4 regions of the Serratia sp. KH_031 genome follow, and region 1 is predicted to be linked to each of the others. Evidence: predicted binding sites of a transcription regulator. Region 1 holds the regulator's gene; each other region holds the start of a gene.
The links. Region 1 encodes Fur, which represses iron uptake genes when iron is present. Its sites were predicted from a motif close to ATAATAATGAGAACNACTATCAA; they were not measured.

Region 2: the regulator Fur is predicted to act here: its motif matches at 2,276-2,298, upstream of ftnA (non-heme ferritin).
Region 3: the regulator Fur is predicted to act here: its motif matches at 2,228-2,250, upstream of AC3ISQ_RS11980 (TonB-dependent siderophore receptor).
Region 4: the regulator Fur is predicted to act here: its motif matches at 1,507-1,529, upstream of efeU (iron uptake transporter permease EfeU).

What each region holds. Positions count from the first base shown of each region.
Region 1 covers NZ_CM174496.1:3,523,784-3,528,845, forward strand. The annotation lists gene ybfF (esterase) at 119-919, shown strand; gene ybfE (LexA regulated protein) at 1,101-1,388, shown strand; gene fldA (flavodoxin FldA) at 1,571-2,098, shown strand; gene fur (ferric iron uptake transcriptional regulator) at 2,412-2,858, shown strand; gene AC3ISQ_RS15800 (beta-N-acetylhexosaminidase) at 3,086-5,062, opposite strand, start outside.
Region 2 covers NZ_CM174496.1:2,782,490-2,787,551, forward strand. The annotation lists gene AC3ISQ_RS12545 (YebY family protein) at 1-42, opposite strand, end outside; gene copD (copper homeostasis membrane protein CopD) at 162-1,043, opposite strand; gene yobA (CopC domain-containing protein YobA) at 1,046-1,432, opposite strand; gene ftnA (non-heme ferritin) at 1,611-2,123, opposite strand; gene AC3ISQ_RS12565 (DNA polymerase III subunit theta) at 2,474-2,704, shown strand; gene pip (prolyl aminopeptidase) at 2,745-3,704, opposite strand; gene AC3ISQ_RS12575 (S9 family peptidase) at 4,195-5,062, opposite strand, start outside.
Region 3 covers NZ_CM174496.1:2,663,769-2,668,830, forward strand. The annotation lists gene AC3ISQ_RS11980 (TonB-dependent siderophore receptor) at 1-2,108, opposite strand, end outside; gene AC3ISQ_RS11985 (3'-5' exonuclease) at 2,700-3,254, shown strand; gene AC3ISQ_RS11990 (NlpC/P60 family protein) at 3,236-3,814, opposite strand; gene AC3ISQ_RS11995 (multidrug effflux MFS transporter) at 4,315-5,062, shown strand, end outside.
Region 4 covers NZ_CM174496.1:2,077,551-2,082,612, forward strand. The annotation lists gene AC3ISQ_RS09385 (FKBP-type peptidyl-prolyl cis-trans isomerase N-terminal domain-containing protein) at 1-999, shown strand, start outside; gene efeU (iron uptake transporter permease EfeU) at 1,617-2,468, shown strand; gene efeO (iron uptake system protein EfeO) at 2,491-3,615, shown strand; gene efeB (iron uptake transporter deferrochelatase/peroxidase subunit) at 3,626-4,906, shown strand.

The DNA.
Region 1 (5,062 bases):
AGACTAATACCTATAAGCGGCGTCATTTGATCAGCACCTTACCATGAAAAATCTACGGTAATCATTGGGCAGATCGATCTAATGCGATCATGATACCCTAACTAAATGTCTCTACGTCATGAAGTTCACGATGAAATTACATTATCAATTACTGCCAGCAGAAACCGAGAACCTACCTATCGTTTTGATCCACGGCCTGTTTGGTAATTTGGATAACCTTGGCGTGCTGGCTCGCTCCCTTAACCAGCATCACGCGGTAATCAAGGTCGATCTGCGTAACCACGGTTTATCGCCACGCGATCCGGTGATGACTTACCCCGCAATGGCGCAGGATTTACTCCGGTTGCTCGATGATTTGGCGATTGAGAAAGCCATTGTTATCGGTCATTCGATGGGAGGCAAGGCGGCAATGGCACTGACTGCCATTGCACCGGAACGGATTGAGAAACTGGTCGCCATCGATATTGCGCCAGTAGCGTATAACACACGTCGCCACGACAAAATCTTTACCGCATTGCAAGCCGTCTTGGCGCAAGGGATCACTCAACGCCAAGCCGCAGCACAGTTGATGCGTGAGTATCTGGACGAAGAAGGTGTGATCCAGTTCCTGTTGAAATCTTTCCACAATGGCGAGTGGCGTTTCAATTTACCCGTGCTGATCGAACAATATGAAAACATCATCGGCTGGCCGGGCGTGCCCGCTTGGCCGCATCCGATCCTATTTATTCGCGGTGGGTTATCGCCTTATGTACAGGATAAATATCGTGACGATATCGCGCGCCAGTTTCCACAGGCTCGAGCTCATGTTGTCGCGGGGACTGGACATTGGGTTCACGCCGAAAAACCTGACGCGGTATTACGCGCTATTAATCGCTTTCTTGGTGAAGAGTCAAAGCCGGCTGATGAAAAAACGCGCTAAAGATAATAGCTTAGCGCGTAAACATTGTTGTTTAAGCACCTGCAAGGTAAGATGGCGCGCTATAATTTTTGCCCCCATTCTGGTTCAGATTGGGAAGCAAATTTGGGTTAGGGTTTATTGACCCGAATTGTGTTAATCGTCCGGTATTCCTGGACTCAACTCCCTTGCAGTACCGCTACCTATGGCAAAAGAAAACACGGATCGCACGACGCTGGATCTGTTCGCAGATGAACGCCGTCCGGGGCGCCCGAAAACCAACCCGTTATCGCGCGATGAGCAGCTTAGAATCAATAAGCGTAATCAGCTACGACGCGATAAAGTGCGCGGTTTACGTCGTGTAGAGCTGAAAATCAACGCAGAAGCGGTGGACGCCCTAAACAAACTGGCGGATCAGCGCAATATCAGCCGCAGCGAGTTAATCGAACAGATGTTACTGGCGCAACTGGCGGACGAACCGCTGGGACATTAATCTTGTTTGGCATGGTGTTACGGACAACACCAGATCAACACCATTTTCCTTGGTATCGCATTAACGTGATAAAACCCAAGGGCCAATTTCTGGCATGATACGCATTTACCGGTAAGAGACGCACATTGGCTACAGGCTCTTATCGCGGCACAATTTATTGAATCTAAAGGGTTATACGCTATATGGCAATCGTAGGCATTTTCTTTGGCAGCGACACTGGCAATACCGAAAACATTGCTAAGACTATCCAAAAACAATTGGGCAAAGATGTGGCTGAAGTTCACGACATTGCCAAAAGCAGCAAAGAAGACCTGGAAAAGTTCGACATCCTGCTGCTCGGTATTCCAACTTGGTATTACGGTGAAGCTCAGTGTGATTGGGACGACTTCTTCCCAACGTTGGAAGAAATTGATTTCGAAGGCAAACTGGTTGCACTGTTCGGCTGTGGTGACCAAGAAGACTACGCTGAATACTTCTGTGATGCGATGGGCACTATTCGTGACATCATCGAACCACGCGGTGCCGCGATCGTCGGTTACTGGCCAACCACAGGCTACCATTTTGAAGCCTCAAAAGGTTTAGCTGATGATAATCACTTCCTCGGTTTGGCGATCGACGAAGACCGTCAACCAGAATTGACCAATGAGCGTGTGAATGCTTGGGTTAAGCAGATTTCTGAAGAGCTGAGCCTCGCTGACATTATTGGTTAATCACGCCATAGCCCTGTGAAATGCAGGGCTTTCATAGGCAGCAGATATTAAAGTAATAGAAGCTACAAATTTGTAACTTCTCACGTCATTACGGTAGACTGCGTCAACGGTTTATCCCGCTCATCAACGCATTGGCTGCACACCATGCAAAAAATGCTAATGACTCTTTGTTAACAATCGGCGGTTTCTATTTATAGCTACCGGTTCTATAATGAGACGCAATTAACTCTTGTGCCGACCGATGTTACAGGCGACAACGCCCTAACTTGTTTAGCCTTCACTTTGTTTAGCATAGTAACAGGACAGAATCCGCATGACTGACAACAATACTGCACTGAAGAAGGCCGGCTTAAAAGTCACGCTTCCGCGACTCAAAATCCTGGAAGTGCTACAGGATCCGGAATGCCATCACGTCAGTGCGGAAGATCTGTACAAAAAACTGATAGATATGGGTGAAGAAATTGGCTTGGCAACGGTTTACCGTGTGTTGAACCAGTTCGATGATGCAGGGATCGTGACTCGTCATAATTTCGAAGGCGGTAAATCCGTGTTCGAACTGACACAACAACATCACCATGACCATCTAATTTGCCTAGACTGCGGCAAAGTGATCGAGTTCAGCGACGAATCTATCGAAGTCCGTCAGCGTGATATCGCTAAACAACACGGCATCAAACTCACCAATCATAGCCTGTATTTGTACGGTCACTGTGAAGCAGGTGACTGCCTTGAAGATGACTCGCTGCACAATAAAAGATAATTCTGGGTAAGCCAGAATGCAGAAACCGCCGATAACAGGCGGTTTTTTTATACCTATGATTTACAGACAAAAAAATCCCCGGCAGCACCGGGGGAAAGATCATGTCATGAAATACTACAATTGCAGCGGCACTCTCTACGCGGTACTGCTTTACAGCTAACTCACTACCCTCTCACACTCACTTTACTGTTTGCCCACCCGCCGACACGCAAGTGGGCATTCAGTCATTACACTTTCACGGGTTCTGCACGGCTATAACGCTTGCCATCCGGGCTAACAGCACGGATTTGTACATCGCCTGCCACGGCTGGTTTAGCGTTGGCATCGTAACGTTGCCATTGCTTACCACCGTCGGTTGAGTACTCAATACCCAGACCCGGCAATGAAATGTTGGCTTCCAGTTTACCGCCCACAACACGTGCTCCAGGGACTGGCAGACGGTAACTAACGCCACCTTTATCCAGTTTGGCCAGTTCACGCTGTCCCATCAGGTTGGCAAAGTGCAGCCAATCTCTGTCCAACGTTTTGGTATCAACAAAGTGCGTTTCGCCACCTTTGTACTCACGACCCGCCTTGTAATCCTGCTCCCAGCTTGCACGGTGCCATGCACGCTCTGCCACCGACAGAACACGAGGGAAGTACATGTATTCTGCCTGTTTGTCGGTACGAACGACCTCGCTCCACAGTTGGGCAGACAGACCGAATGTACCCGGCCACGGTTTATCGCTCTTAGCGGTAAAGTGGTTGCCGTCACGGTCAACCGAGGTTTCGGCGTTCTGCGGCAGGTTGTCTGGCGCGAAGCTAAAGATCTTCTGCTCGTCGCTGAAGCGAGTGCCCCAGTAGTAACCGCTCTCGTTCGGGTTCACTTCATAAGGGAAATCGAGGTAGACGTAATCCGGGTTAGAAATCGTGACTTCGTAACCTTTGTTCGCCCAATCGTTGGCTGAGTCGAAACCGCCCCAATACAAGGTATCCCAGAAGTTCACGCCGACACGCTTAGTCGCGAAGGCTTTAGCATCTTTGGCGTCTTTCAGACCATCTTGCCAAGCCTGCATTTTTTCAATGCCGTGAGCATTTACCAACTTGCTAACTTCAACAGCGAAGTAGCTTGGTAGGTGCTCCATATCTTGAATTTTGCCGTCGCTGATCATCTTCTGGCAAACCTGAGACATGGCCCAAGGCTTATCTTCTTTGCTCTGATCGATGATACCTTTGCCCGGTTCAGGGTTCTTCACGTCGGTATAACCCGCACCAAAGCGAATATTTTTCGCTTCGTCACCACCGAAATGCCAAGTGGTCAGCGGTTGACCCGCTTCTTTGTGCATCTGGGCAATTTCGCCAATCACTTTGTCGACAAAGCGCTTAGAAGAATCCAAGCATGGGTTCAGGTAGCTCTTACGCTCATAGAACTGAACGGATGTGGTGTTGGAATCATCGGTCGGATCTAACAAGCGGAATTCGTTCGCACCTTCTTCATTACCTGCAGCATGCAGTTTCTGATAACGCGCTTCCATCGACACCACGGCAGCACGAGCGTGAGCCGGTACGTCGATTTCAGGGATCACATCAATCTGACGCGCTTGCGCATATTTCACGATTTCGATGTAGTCGTCACGGCTGAAGAAACCGGAACCGTTGTTGTCGCTGTTCGGGCCTGAACCCAATTGCGGCAGCAAACACGTGGTTTCACTCAGATCGTGACAACGCTTACTACCCACTTCGGTCAGCTCTGGCAAACCTGGGATTTCAATACGCCAGCCTTCATCATCACTCAAGTGGAAATGGAAGGTGTTCAGCTTATAAGCCGCCATCTGATCCAGCAGGCGTAACACCGCAGCCTTAGAGTGGAAGTTACGCCCTACATCCATGAAGACACCACGGTATTGGAAGCGCGGCGCATCGTTGGCTGTCAGCACGGCAATTTTCTGCCCACCATCAGACGGCACCAGTGACAAGATGGATTGCAATCCGTAGAACACGCCAGCCTGATCGAAGCCCGTCACTACCGCTTCTTTCTTGCCGATTTTCAGTTCATAAGCGCCCGGTACCGCCAGATCCCCTTTGAAGGATTTCGGTTCAATTTCGGTTTTGATCGGGTAACCCGCAGCATTGTTAGACACGCCGAGCAGTTCGAAGCGCTGGCTAATCGCATCGGCAGCCGGTTTAACTAACGCGCTGAGATCCAACGCCACACCTTTGCTCAA
Region 2 (5,062 bases), 740 kb from region 1:
TGAGGTTGCCAGAAGCGCAATGCCAAGTAATACCGATTTCATGTTATGGCCTTCAGTTGCAATTTTCCGTAATTCTCCCGCAATTCGGTAGGTTACGGCAAGTCGCAATATGATATCGACGCCGATGTTATACCAGAACTGAAGTTGTACTGGCGTTGACGTTATACTGGCGCTGAAGTTGCAAATAAACTCACTAGCATGAGCACCACCGCACCTAACGCAATTTCACTCCAACAGGCTACCACCACGCCACGCAGTGCCAGCGTTGGGTTAGTGCGCATGATAGGCACCACCACATAGCGATTGGCGATGGCGACCAATACCATTAACGCCACTAACACCATTTTGATCGCCAATAAACGTTGATAAGGCGAAGAAAAATTTAACGGCCAATGTCCCAACACCAGCAGGTTATTGATGATCCCAGTGATAATGACCAATATCACGGCACCATGCCCCCAAGACGAGAAGCACACCAACGTAGTAACAGCGTCGTGACGCCATTTCGGTTGAGATAGATAGCGCATACAAATCAGCAACGGCAATAAACTACCAAACCAATAACCTGCGGCTAACAGATGTAAGGCATGGTTAAAACGATGCAACGCACCAACACCCCCTTGATACATTGCCGCATGGCCGATGAATGCCAAGCTGATTAACAATAATGCCGAAAGCGAAACCAGAGCGCGTAGCTGCCAGGGTTTCGGTAATATTAGCGCCAACAGACTTAACGCCGAAAAGGCAAGGTGCCAGCGCCACACTTCACCGAAGGTCGTGCCAAGAACTGCCAGCCAAATTGCAGGTTGATAAGTATCCGTCCAACCATCGCCCATTTGCCCGGCCTGGATCATCAACAAAAATCCAGCAGAAAGCGCGGCTATCCAAGTGGCCGAAACCAACAGCCGGCGGGTGTCGCGAGTCAACTGTGGGGAGAGAGGCTGCGGAGATAACAAGGCGCAGAATAGACCTACGCCAAACATTATCATCACCGCCGCAAAGTGCACAAATCGGCACAGGACGAACAGTGTCGCCAAAGTCATGCTTATTTTACGGTAAAGCTGTATTGGCCTTTGGTTTTATGACCATCAACCGACACCACGTGCCAGTCAACGTTATATTTACCTGCGGCCAACTTACTTTCGATCGGCAGGTTGATTTGTGTGTTGTTGCTAGGATCAATCTTCAGCGCGCCAGTTTTCACCACGTTATTGTCTGGCCCGGTGATTTTAATACCACTGAAGTTAGGCTCGATACCTTCAGAAAAATTGAGTGTTAGCGTTTCAGGTGCCTGATTCACAATGGCATCAGCAGCCGGGTTTTCCACTTTCAAGTGGGCGTGAGCCAATGCCTGTTGGGAGGACAAACCGACAAACAGCACAAAGACGGTAGAAAGCAGACGGTAAGAAGAACGAATTTTCCCAATCACGATGGTATTCCTTCAGATGAAAAATGTAATAAATCACGCCAAATCATAACTACCGTCTATCGGTAAGTCGAGCATATCACTAGAATTTTGCGATCCACCAGCACACAATTTTAGGCTTGCCAAATTGCGGACGAAAAAAAACCGCATCCTAAACAGTACGCGGTTTCTTCTAATACCAAAATTAAGCCTGCGGATTGCCGCCTGTTGCACCCATTTTCTTCAGATCTTTGTCGATGAAGAACAGACCCTTACCGCTATCACCCACCAGCGCCAGTTTATCCAGCACAGATTTGAATAGTTTTTCTTCTTCATGCTGCTCAGAAACATACCATTGCAGGAAGTTGAAGGTGGAGTAATCACGGGTGGTCATTGCCACGTGCGCCAGTTCATTAATTTGCTTGGTGATGTGCTGCTCGTGTTCGTAAGTTTGAGCAAAAACATCGGCCAACGATTTGAACTCAACTGGCGGAGCCGCGATGGTACCCAACAATGGTAGAGCGCCAGTATCGCTCAGGTAGTCGAACAGACGCTGCATATGCTGCATCTCTTCCTGTGAATGTTCACGCAGGAACGCTGCCGCACCTTCAAAACCTTTCTCGGCACACCAAGCGCTCATTTGCAGGTACAGGTTGGCAGAATAGAATTCCAGGTTCAGTTGTTCATTCAACTTCTTGGTCATTTCTTGCGTCAGCATGATTATTCCTTTTTCTTGGCAGGTCATGAATTTAATTTCACGCATTATGCCCAGATTAAAACAAAATAAAAACACTTGATTCACATTAATCATGGCATCAATTTAATTTGAATATAAATCAATGTGTTAAAATAAAACAAATGCGCAAGTTAATTGTTATGATAATTATTATCGTCAAGCCAAAGCAAATTAGAAGCGAATAATTCTTATTTATAAAAATAAATAAATTACATTATATAAAACCAATAAATAACCATAATGAAAAAAGGGATTAAGTTTCATGCTTGCCAAGCGTTGGCGAGTGGATTACCTTTTGCGCTAATTCGGATTGATGATGTAAGGAGCCGACGGTGGGTTACAATCTGGCAGAGCTTGCCAAAGAAGATATGGATAAGGTGAATGTGGATCTGGCAGCGTCTGGTGTGGCATTTAAAGAACGCTACAATATGCCAGTGATTCCAGAGATGGTTGAACGTGAACAACCTGCTCATCTGCGCGATTACTTTCGCGAACGTGTGATGCATTATCGTGGCGAATCGCACAAATTCTCGCGTCTGCCTTACGAGCCAAAAACCAAATAACTGACCAGCCCTGTAAACGTCACAGGGCTGGAGCTACGATTTACACTGATTTACCTGCGAAACGGTCGGTTGCCAACATCAGTTGATGCAAGATCCCCGGCTCATCAAATGAATGCCCCGCCCCTTCGACAATATGCAATTCAGCTTCCGGCCAAACCTTTTTCAAATCCCATGCGTTCTGCACTTGGCAGGCCATGTCATAACGACCATGAATGATCACCGCAGGTATGTGACGTATTAATGCCACGTCTTGCAGCAACTGATCATCACTGTCCAAAAAACCTAAGTGGGTGAAATAGTGGTTTTCAATGCGGGCAAAGGCCAAAGCAAAATCATCCTCACCGAAAGAAGCCGAAGTCGGGCTTGGCAGCAAGGTCACGGTTTCCCCTTCCCATACACTCCACAATCGTGCAGCTTCCAGTTGCACTTCTTTATCCGGTGAGGTCAGGCGCTGGCGATAAGCTGCAATCACGTCTTTGCGCTCTTCGTCAGAGAGAATGGATAACACACGCGCCCATTTGTCCGGGAAGAAGCGCGATGCGCCATCTTGGTAGTACCAAAGCAGCTCTTGCTTGCGTAGGGTAAAAATACCGCGCAATACCAGTTCACTGGCGCGTTCGGGGTGTTTTTGTGCATAAGCCAGTGCCAAGGTCGAGCCCCAAGAGCCGCCAAACACCAACCACTTCTCCACACCCGCCATTTCACGCAGGCGTTCGATATCGTTAACTAAATCCCAAGTGGTATTGTTATCCAGGCTGGCATGAGGTTTAGAACGCCCACAACCACGTTGGTCGAACAACATCACCTTATAAAGCTCAGGATCAAACAACTGCCGATGGTAGGGAGAAATACCACCGCCCGGCCCACCGTGGATAAATACCGCCGGTTTCCCGTTCGGATTACCGCTCAGTTCCCAATAAATTTTGTGACCATCCCCGGTATCCAACCAACCGCTGTCATACGCTTCTAATGGCGGGTACAAACCGCGTAATTGTTCCATGGCGCTTCCGTCTGTTGGTGAATGATGCTTTCAATCAAAGACCAAGCCCTGTAGCTGGTCAACGTCAAAATCGCAAAAAATCGTTGTTCCATCTGCATTTGCTTAAAATGACGACGAATTGATGATTTTCGCTACAACATCCTGATGAAAAATCGTGATGCTGATGAGACAAAATCCAACGGATTAACAATCCGTTGCATTGATTCTTCATTTTGTCACTTGCATTCACTCACCTTTAGATGGTTAATGGTTAAGCAACCCACCCAGTCATAGGTAAAGAGAGGCCAACATGAGTAAGGGAATGGATAGCAAGAAAAATGCGAAGAAGAAGCCGTTGAAAACTCCAGCAGAAAAACGTGCAGATAAACGCGCCAAAAAAGGTGCATCCGTCTGACGAATAATCTATCTGATGACTTAATCTATCTAATAGATAGTTCAACCTGCTTTTGAACGTAATTAAACCCGCGCGAACGCGGGTTTTTTGTTGCCGTTATTCTGCCAACGTCAGGATAAACGCATATTCCAGCGCAATATCCTCATAGGCTTTGAAACGACCGGATTTACCACCGTGCCCCGCATCCATGTCGGTATACAACAACAACTGACGATTGTTCGTTTTCAGTTCACGCAGTTTCGCCACCCATTTGGCCGGTTCCCAATACTGCACTTGAGAATCATGCAAACCGGTCGTTACCAGCAGATGCGGGTAATCCTGCGCTTTTACTTGGTCGTAAGGACTGTATTGCTTGATGTAGTCGTAATACGCCTGTTCGTTCGGGTTACCCCACTCGTCATATTCACCCGTGGTCAACGGGATTGAGTCGTCCAACATGGTCGTAACCACATCAACAAATGGCACCTGTGCCACCACGCCATGGAACAACTGTGGCGCTTGGTTAATCACTGCGCCCATCAACAAGCCACCAGCGCTACCGCCCATCGCGAAGACTTTCTTGTTGTCGCCATAACCTTGTGCAATCAGGCTTTCGGTCACATCAATAAAATCATTGAAGGTGTTTTGCTTTTTGAACAGTTTGCCGTCTTCATACCACAACTGCCCTAACTCACCGCCACCACGAATATGCGCCAATACGAACACAAAACCGCGATCTAACAGACTAAGGCGACTGCCGCTAAAAGCAGGATCGATACTGCTGCCGTAAGAACCATAACCGTACATCAGCAACGGATTTGCGCCTTTACTAAAGCTGTCGATGCGATACACCAACGAAACGGGCACTTCGATACCATCACGCGCTTTCACCCACACACGTTCACTGCGGTAATGTTCCGGCGTAAAGTTTTTGACTTCCTGTTGCTTTAACAGCACGCGATCACCGCTGTCCATGTTCAGTTCA
Region 3 (5,062 bases), 860 kb from region 1:
TACCCTACGCTAGCAATCACTGAACGCTCCGCCCCCCAATAGCAATAACCGGTTCCATAACAGGCAGCCACATATTCCCTATCGGTCAGGTTATTCACGTTTAACTGAACATAAGCGCCCTTCAACGCACTATTGACGCTCGCCAGATTCATGCGCACCGAGGCATCCAATAACGTCACCGATGGAATACGTAACGTGTTCTCGTTATCGGCCCATTGTTTACCGATATAACGGATACCCGCGCCTAAATTCAGTCCATAACCTGCGTCGTATTGTCCCCATAACGAGGCGATTTGATCTGGCACTAAATATGGCGTGTTGCCGTCGTTGCCATCCACTGCATCTTTGAATTTCACCTTGTTATAACTGTAACCAGCAATGATATTCAACCGCTCGGTAACTTTAGTGCGTGCTTCCAATTCGATGCCCTGAGAGTTCACTTTCCCTGCGGGAACGTAATAACTCTCTTGGACCAAGCGGTTAGCAACGTCTTTTTGCGTCAGATCGTATAATGAAACGCTATACAGCGAGCTGCTGCCTGGTGGTTGATATTTCAGGCCGATCTCATATTGTTCACTGGTCGTGGGTTTCAACAAATGACCACTCTGGTCGGCCAATACGGCTGGCGTTATCGCCGTGCTGTAACTGGCATACGGCGAAAAACCACTATCGAAATGATACAATACAGAAGCACGGCTGCTGACGTGATCGTCCGTGCGCTCGTCGGTCGTATTGTTATTCAGAACGGTATTCTTGCTCTCTAAACGGTCAAAACGCCCGGCAAGATTGAAGTACCAACGGTCAATGTTAATCTCATCTTGTAAATAGATCCCGGTTTGCTCATAACGACGAATAGAGTCGGTATGCACCAAGCCGGTCAGTTCTGGCCCACCTGAAATTCCGGTATACGGATTTAATGGCGTTGCTGCCGCACTCTCTTCCCACAGAGAGTTGCGGAAGTTTTGATAATCCACACCCAACATCACTTTGTGCGCTAACGGCCCGGTAATAAAATCGGCCACTAATTGGTTATCAATGGCATAGGCGTTCAGCGAGGTATTGGAGCCACTATACCAACGGTTAAGATTGGTGTGGGTTTCGTCCCAACCAATTTGATAGACCTGTTCCAGTTCGACATTGGAATGGGTGTAACTCGCTTTTTGATTAAATGACCAGACATCATTAAAGCTGTGAGAGAAGTCATAACTATAAATCTGCTCCCAACGCTTGAATTCATTGCGGCTACTTTCACCATCGAAAAATCCACGACTGAGTTTATCGCCCTGGCTCGCATACAGGCTGCCATCTGCCGGTACTGAGCTGTGATAACCTCCAGACGGATCTTTTTGCAAATAGGCTCTCAATAATAACGAGGTATTTTCATCAGGTTGCCACAACAGCGACGGTGAAATCGCGTAACGTTCTTCACGTTGATGATCGTACATGGTATCGCTAGTACGAGTCATGCCAGTGAGTCGATAGGCCCATTGGTCGGTCAACGCGCCAGTCAAATCAAACGCCCCGCCTAACGTATTATTGTTACCCGCCATGCCGCGAACATGCCCTTCTGTCGCAAACTGTGGACGTTTAGAAGTCATGGCTACCAACCCGCCGGGAATGCTTTGCCCATACATCACGGCTGCGGGTCCTTTGATCACATCAATACGTTCCAGGAACCAAGGATCAACTTGCAAGGCGTTATAACTACCGCCGTCACTCAGCAAACGCAGCCCATCGAGGAAGGTATTATTGACGTCCCCACCGTGGAAACCTCGCAATGAAACGGTGTCATAGCGCGTGGCACCACCGGCAAAGTTGGTAAATACGCCAGGGGTATAGTTCAGCGCCTCATTGACCGTCTGAGCATTTTGATCGTCCATTTGTTGGCGCGTCACCACTGAAACCGACTGCGCCGTGAGAATGAGCGGTTGATCGGTTTTAGTCGCTCCTATGCTAGTGGTAGCAGTGTACCCCTGCGTCTTGCTTTCCGCATTATCTGCAGGCTGAGCGGTGACGACTAACGTCTCTTCTGCAAAAGAAAATGATGGGGAAAGTAACGCCAAAGAACATAACAAGTGGCAACGTTTGAGAGGAAAAAGCACGGACATACTCATGACCCTTAATGAACCCATTGAAGTTGTACCGTAAAAAACCGTGTCGACGACGTTCCGCGACATTATCCCAGAGGTCTTTCGGTACTCTAGATTGAACAATACTATAAACGATAATAACAATGATAATTATTATCATTGTTATAAATAAAGTGAATTATATCAACCTATTTTCAGCGGGATTGTCAGGATCGTATTTAATCTTGGGGATGATGGCTGTTGTCTACCTATCATTACTTTCCGGATAAGTAGCCAGCGGGTGACTTAGGGCTCGGAATATAAGGTGCAGAAACATCCACCAGTCGGCACAGCTTGCTGTAATTGTTGGATTTCTCACAAATTTTGTCACTCACAAAAATGCCTAGGTAACCGAACCCCAGCAAATACGCGAACATACATAAAATGAAGATAATTTCTCTCAACTGCCGTTCCTACCTGATACCTGTTCTTTTACTATCATAACGTGATTAGCCACTTTCCGCCTGTGCCAAGTATAACCAGAGTTTTCAAGACGTCTCGTCACTGTGGCTACTCACCCCAGCCTCGTTTGGTGTAACATGAAAGATAATTCAGCAAGCAGGATCGCCCATGCATCATTTGATGTTAGATATTGAAACCTTGGATATAAAATCGAGTGCCGTCATTCTGGTGGTGGCTGCCGTCTTTTTCGATCCTAAAACCGGTGAATTAGGTGCCGAATTCGAAACATCAGTTAACAGTCAAAAGGAACAACCGGGGAGGACTATCAGTCTAGATACCGTGGCTTGGTGGGCAAAACAATCGGATGAAGCGCGTAAATTGGCGTTTAGCGGCACTGAAACGCTCAAACGTGTGCTAACCAATTTGACTCGGTTTATCCACATGAACGCGACCGATACGGTCAAAGTATGGGGTAATGGCAAAGAGTTTGATTGTTCAATCCTGGAACATGCTTTCCAACAGTTGGAAATGCCTTGCCCATGGAAGTTTTGGGATACTCAAGATGTGCGAACCGTCATCACACTAGCAGAGATACACGGCTTCAACCCCAAGAAAGAGCGCCCATTTGAAGGAACTCCGCACCGGGCGTTAGATGATGCCAAACACCAGGCGCGTTATGTCGCAGATACCATTTCGGCACTCTATTATCGTAAAGCCGTTTGAATTTCTGAATGATTACGCTTTGCCAAAACACCGTTGGAATCATTGGTGATGACTCGGCGAGTAAAACGATAATAACGATTCCAATAAGGATTTTTCAAACTGGAAATAGTCACGCCTTGGCTAGTTGATGCATGGACAAAACTATCGTTACCTATCGCAATACCTACATGGCGGCGATTCTTTGGGCCAGAGAAGAAAATCAGATCTCCGGGAACAATATTTTGGCGAGAAACTTGTTCACCTAAATTTTTCTGCCCTTGTGTCGTACGTGGCAAATTAACACCAAATTGACTACTAAAAGCTCTTTGTACAAACGCAGAACAATCAATGCCTTTTCTGCTATTACCGCCCCACAAATAGCGAACACCTTCCCAATGGCGATAATGTTCAAGCACGGCAGCACGCACAGTGGCATCATTTTTGATTAGGGTGCTTGAAGACTGATTAAACGGGTCTCGTCCGTTTTCACGGGTGCTCAGTGAAGCATCCGCTTGATAGCTGACCAAGAGGGAAAATATAAATATAAAACCGTAATGGGTTAAAAAATTTTTACTTCTCATCGTATTACATTCCAATCACTGCAATCGTCACATTTGCATGGAATCCTTGTATTGATATATCTCCCCAACAGATAGGTGACAATTAATCTGAGTGGGCCCGTTTAATAGAGCCCGGATGGTATAAAAAGCACTCTAGCATGGCAAATAAAAATTGATTATTTTTTCACCACCCCAAGAGACCGTTATTAATTTTTTACATTAATGACATAAACCTTAAAATCCATCACTCATTAAATAGATGAAATTTATGTTTGATGTCAGCACCTTCCGATTTGTCATATTTGTATTACTTAATCATTTCACCCAGCAATGTAACGTAACAACAAAAAGACAATTTATTTTATTAAAGAAATGTTAATTTCCAATTGCCACATATTTTGTCACCTTATGCAGTGTCCAAAACAACATCAAACTAACAATAACCTGTCTTTATTCCTTTCTATTTGTTAACAGAATCTCTACTCTAGTTCTCTTTGTCACTCGGATGTGCCGATTCTGTTATGCAACGATTTCTCTTTCTTCTTCTCAGCCTGATTTTGTTAGGACCTCTGGGAATCGATCTCTACCTTCCTACCATACCGGCTATCGCCGTGGGTCTAGACAGCAGCGAAGCATTGATTCAATCCACCATCTCGCTGTTCATTTTAGTGCTAGGAGTGGGACAGATTATTGCTGGGCCATTGGTTGATAACTATGGGCGTAAACCCATCGCATTAGCGGGCATTGTTATCTATATGGTTGGGGCTGCAATGGCAGCGTTGGCGACAACACCAACAATGTTTGTCGCCTCACGCCTGTTGCAAGGCTGCGCGGTCTGTTGTACCGCTGTCGTTGCATTCAGCGGTGTGCGCGATCGTTTAAATGGCGATGATGCCGCCCGCGCCTTTGGCTTCCTAAACGGTACGTTGAACATCATTCCTGCATTAGCGCCTTTATTGGGTGGATTATTGGCGGAAGCTTTCGGCTGGCGCGCACCGTTCTGGTTCCTGGTGCTTTATGCCTTGCTGGTGTTGCTGTTGATCGCCCGCTTTTTGCCAGAGACCCGCCCTGCCGATACCGTGCCGGTCAAAGGATTGCCATTACGACAATACGCCCGCATTCTCAGTGACCGCCGTTTTATTTCCTTTGCCTTGGTTAACTCAGGTGCGATGGGCATGGCGCTGACCTATGTTTCACTGGCTCCGAACGTGTTAATGGGAACCGCCGGTTTGACACCGTTGCAGTTCTCATTGGTATTCGGTGCCAACG
Region 4 (5,062 bases), 1.4 Mb from region 1:
GTGATTAACCAACTGCTGGCCAAAGCCAATCAACAGACGGCGGAACTGGCTCAACTGCGCCAGCAGCTATCACAAACTGAGCAAAGCAGTGAACAACTGACGGCCTTGCAAGCCACACTCAAGCAGGTGCAGCAGGACGGTGAAAGCCTGAAACAGCAACTGGCAAGCCAAACCGATGCGCTGAAAGCCACACAAAGTGAGAAAACCGCACTGCAACAAACGCTGACCGCCAACCAAGATGAACGCACGGCGTTGCAGCAAACATTGACGGCTAACCAGACCGAACGCACGGCCTTGCAAACCCAACTGGCGGCATTGAAAACCGAACTGGAAAAAGCTCAACAAGAGAAAAAACCGACCGTCACCGTGCCACAAACTGGCGATGGCGCACGTGATTACGCGATTGGTACTGAGCTGGGGGCAGAAATACTGGCGTTGCTGGATGAGCGTAGCCGTGATGGCATCACCGTCGACAAAACCCTAGCACTGGCGGGAGTGGAAGACAGTTTTAGCGGCAAATACCGCCTGACGGCAGACAAAGTGACGCAGGCACTGAAAGCCCTGACCACCGCGCAGCAAACCCAAGAGCAGGCGCTGAAAACCCAGACCGAACTCAAGGGCAGCAAATACCTGGAATCCTTCAAGAAACAGCCGCGGGCGAAAAAGGCCGCGCTCGGTTATTACTACCGGGTGGATTATCAGGGCAAAGGGGCGATAGCGGATAATGATACCGTCGCCATCGTGGTGAAAGAGAGCCTGACGGACGGCACGGTGATTAAGGATATGGAACTGGCCGACACTTCAATATCGCAACCGCTGAATGCCTATCCCCCGTTGTTCAAAACCGCGCTGAGTCAGATACAAAACCACGGCAGCGTGACCTTGGTGGTACCACCAGCGCTGGCGTATGGCGACAAGGGGCTGCCGCCGTCGATCCCGCCGGGCTCGACCATGGTGTATACCGTGCGGGTGCTGGATGTGATCCCGGCAGTGAAATAATTCTCTCCCCAGCCACTGGCTGTAATGCTAGTCAGTTAGCCTATTTTTGCTGATGCCGTGTAAGTTTCGGTCGCTAGACATTCGTTATTCCCTATGACGCGGACAACCGCGACCGAGTTGGGGGGCCAAGAGCTGCCCCCCCAACACCCCGAGCCCTTGCCATATCAGGCGAAATCCCTGCGCTATGGCACTGCGCATCACGGCTGGCTGTGCAACAGACGTCCCTGTCTGTTTCGCCTAAATCCGCCTTCCCTGGCGGATTTGCCTATGCTCCGTTTCTCCGCTCAGCGCCTTCAATGGCGTTAACACCAGTGCTCTACTCACTAATACCGAATTGGCAAAAACCGCTAAAAAACTCAAGATTAACTGAACGGCATTAAGCCCCGTGGCTGGGGATCATCCCACCCCAAGATCTTTCCCTAGGTGTTCAGTTTCCTACCATTAAACTTTTCCACTGAAATATTTGATTAGAAAAAATCACTGTTCCCCCTACTTGCAATTCTTTTTATTGTAATGATAATCACTATCGTTCTGGTTTACTTTTCTTTACATTCGGTTAGGCGTTGATTTTGTCACGTAGCGACTGAGCGATGGCGGTCTTTTCAGGGGTATCACCTATGTTTGTTCCCTTCCTTATCATGTTTCGTGAGGGGCTGGAGGCGGCGTTAATCGTCAGCCTGATTGCCAGTTATCTAAAAAGAACGCAGCGCGGTCAATGGCTGGGCGCAGTGTGGGCGGGCATTATCATCGCCGTCGTGTTGTGCTTGGCGCTGGGCATCTTCATTAACGAAACCACTGGCGAATTCCCGCAAAAACAACAGGAACTGTTTGAGGGGATGGTGGCGGTGGTGGCGGTATTGATTTTGACCTACATGGTGTTCTGGATGCGTAAGGTGGCTAGATCCGTCAAAACGCATTTGGAAGGGGCGATTGATAAGGCGCTCAACACAGATCAAGGTCAGGGCCAAGGCTGGGCGTTGGTGGCGATGGTGTTCTTTGCCGTCGCGCGCGAAGGGTTAGAGTCGGTGTTCTTCCTGTTGGCGGCTTTCCAGCAAGATGTTGGCATCGCTGCGCCGATCGGGGCACTCCTCGGTTTAGCCTGCGCCATCGTGCTCGGCATGATGATCTACTGGGGCGGTGTGAAACTGCATCTGGCGAAGTTCTTCAAGTGGACCAGCCTGTTTATTCTGTTCGTGGCGGCAGGGCTGGCGGCGGGTGCCATTCGCGCCTTCCATGAGGCCGGCTTGTGGAACCATTTCCAAGACATTGCCTTTGATTTTAGCAATCACCTTTCTACCCACTCGCTGTTTGGCACCTTGCTAGAAGGCATGTTCGGCTATCAAGAAGCGCCAACGGTCAGTGAAGTGGCGGTTTATTTCCTGTACCTGATCCCAGCGTTAATTTTCTTCTTCCTGCCACAGCGGATGGACGCGGTGGCCGTTTCGACAACACATAAAACACCTCGTTAATCATTTATAAAGGGAACCTTGTATGTCTCCATTATTTCGCCGTAAGGCATTGTTGTTGGCGGTGCCTGCGCTGGCACTGAGCTTCAACGCATTGGCGGCTGATGTGCCGCAAGTCAAAGTGACGGTTAACGATAAGCAGTGTGAACCGATGCAATTGACCGTCCCAGCCGGTAAAACCCAATTTGTGGTGCGCAATAGCAGCCAGAAAAACCTGGAATGGGAAATCCTGAAAGGGGTGATGGTGGTCGAAGAGCGTGAAAATATCGCGCCGGGTTTCACGCAAAAAATGACCGCTAATCTAGAGCCGGGCGAATACGACATGACCTGCGGTTTGCTCAGTAACCCGAAAGGCAAATTGACAGTAACAGCCGCCGCTGGCGCGGTGACCGACGGCAAGCCTAACGCGTTGGATCTGGTTGGGCCGATTGCCGAATACAAGGTTTACGTGACTAAAGAAGTCGATGGATTGGTCAAGCAAACCAAATTGTTCACCGATGCGGTGAAAGCGGGCAACGTAGAAGCCGCGCGCAAACTGTATGCCCCGACGCGTCAGCATTACGAGCGCATCGAGCCTATCGCAGAATTGTTCTCTGATTTGGATGGCAGCATTGACGCCCGTGAAGATGATTACGAGCAAAAATCCGCCGATCCGAATTTCACCGGTTTCCACCGTTTGGAGAAAGCGTTGTTCGCCGACAACAGCACCAAGGGTATGGATAAGTATGCTGAGGGTCTTTATACCGACACCGTTGAACTGCAAAAACGTATCGGTGAGCTGACCTTCCCGCCGAGCAAGGTGGTGGGCGGTGCCGCGGCGCTGATCGAAGAAGTGGCAGCCAGCAAAATTAGCGGTGAAGAAGATCGCTACAGCCGTACTGATTTGTGGGATTTCCAGGCTAACGTCGATGGCTCGCAGAAAATCGTCAACCTGTTGCGTCCGTTGTTGGTGAAAGCCAATAAACCGCTGTTGGACAAGATTGACGCTAACTTTAAAACCGTCGACAGCGTACTGGCGAAGTACAAAACGGCAGACGGTTATGAGTCTTACGAGAAGCTGACCACCGCTGACCGCAACGCAATGAAAGGACCGATCACCACGCTGGCAGAAGATTTATCGCAACTGCGCGGTGTGTTAGGGCTGGATTGAGGCACCGACGATGAGTGATAAGTATCAACCTGATTTACCATCGCGTCGTCGTTTGCTGTTGGGGATGGGCATGATGAGTGGTGCGCTCGCGCTGGGCAGCTGCCCGGTGCGGGCGGCAGATAACACAGAAGATAGCACGGCAGAGCCACTAGCAACGCCGCAGGATGAACGCTGGCAGAAACAACCGTTTTACGGCACCCATCAGGCGGGGATTTTGACCCCACAACAATCCGCAATGATGTTGGTAGCGTTTGACGTGTTGGCGACCAATAAGCCGGATCTGGAACGCCTATTCAAGCTGCTGACCGAGCGCATTGCCTTTTTGACTCAAGGTGGCAAAGCGCCAGAGGTTGACACCAAATTACCGCCGATGGACTCCGGTATTATGGGCGCAGAGATCTACCCGGATAACCTGACCATTACCGTCTCGGTCGGTACTTCGTTGTTTGACGAGCGCTTTGGTTTGCAGGGGCAAAAACCATTACGTCTGCAAAAAATGACGCGTTTCCCGAATGACTCGTTGGATGCTTCTCTGTGCCACGGCGATCTGCTATTGCAAATCTGCGCCAACACCAATGAAACGGTGATCCATGCGCTGCGCGATATCATCAAGCATTCACCGGATTTACTTAGCGTGCGTTGGCGGCGAGAAGGGTTTATTTCTGCCCATTCGGCGCGGAGCCGGGGTAAAGAAACACCGATCAATTTATTAGGTTTTAAAGACGGCACCGCGAATCCTAAAACCGACGATAAGCCGCTGATGGATCAAGTGGTGTGGGTGGATGGTGAGCAGGGCGAACCAGCTTGGGCGGTGGGTGGCAGCTATCAGGCAACACGGATTATTCGCTTCCACGTCGAGTTTTGGGATCGCACACCGTTGCAAGAGCAGCAGACCATTTTCGGGCGTGAAAAGCACAGTGGTGCGCCGCTTGGCATGAAACATGAGCACGACGAGCCGGATTACAACCAAGATCCTGATGGTAAAACCATTCCGTTAGATGCGCATATTCGTTTGGCTAATCCACGGACACCGGCAACCCAAAGTAGTTTGATGTTACGCCGTGGCTATAGTTATTCCCTTGGCGTTTCTAATTCCGGCCAATTGGAAATGGGATTGCTGTTTGTGTGTTATCAGTCCGATTTGGAAAAAGGTTTCTTGGCGGTACAGAAACGCTTAAACGGTGAATCGTTAGAAGAATACATCAAGCCAATTGGCGGTGGTTATTTCTTCGCCTTACCGGGGGTGAAACAGCCTGGCGATTATTTGGCCAGCGGTCTGTTGCAAGCCTGATAACATCAGTAAATGTGATGAAGCTCACTCAGCGCAGTTTCATACTGCGCTTTCTCTTTGTCTGAAATTTAAGCAGGAAACAAAAATGCCACACAACAAAAGTAATTATAATTGATTGATTATTAAATAATTTCATTAATTAATGAATTGATCAAA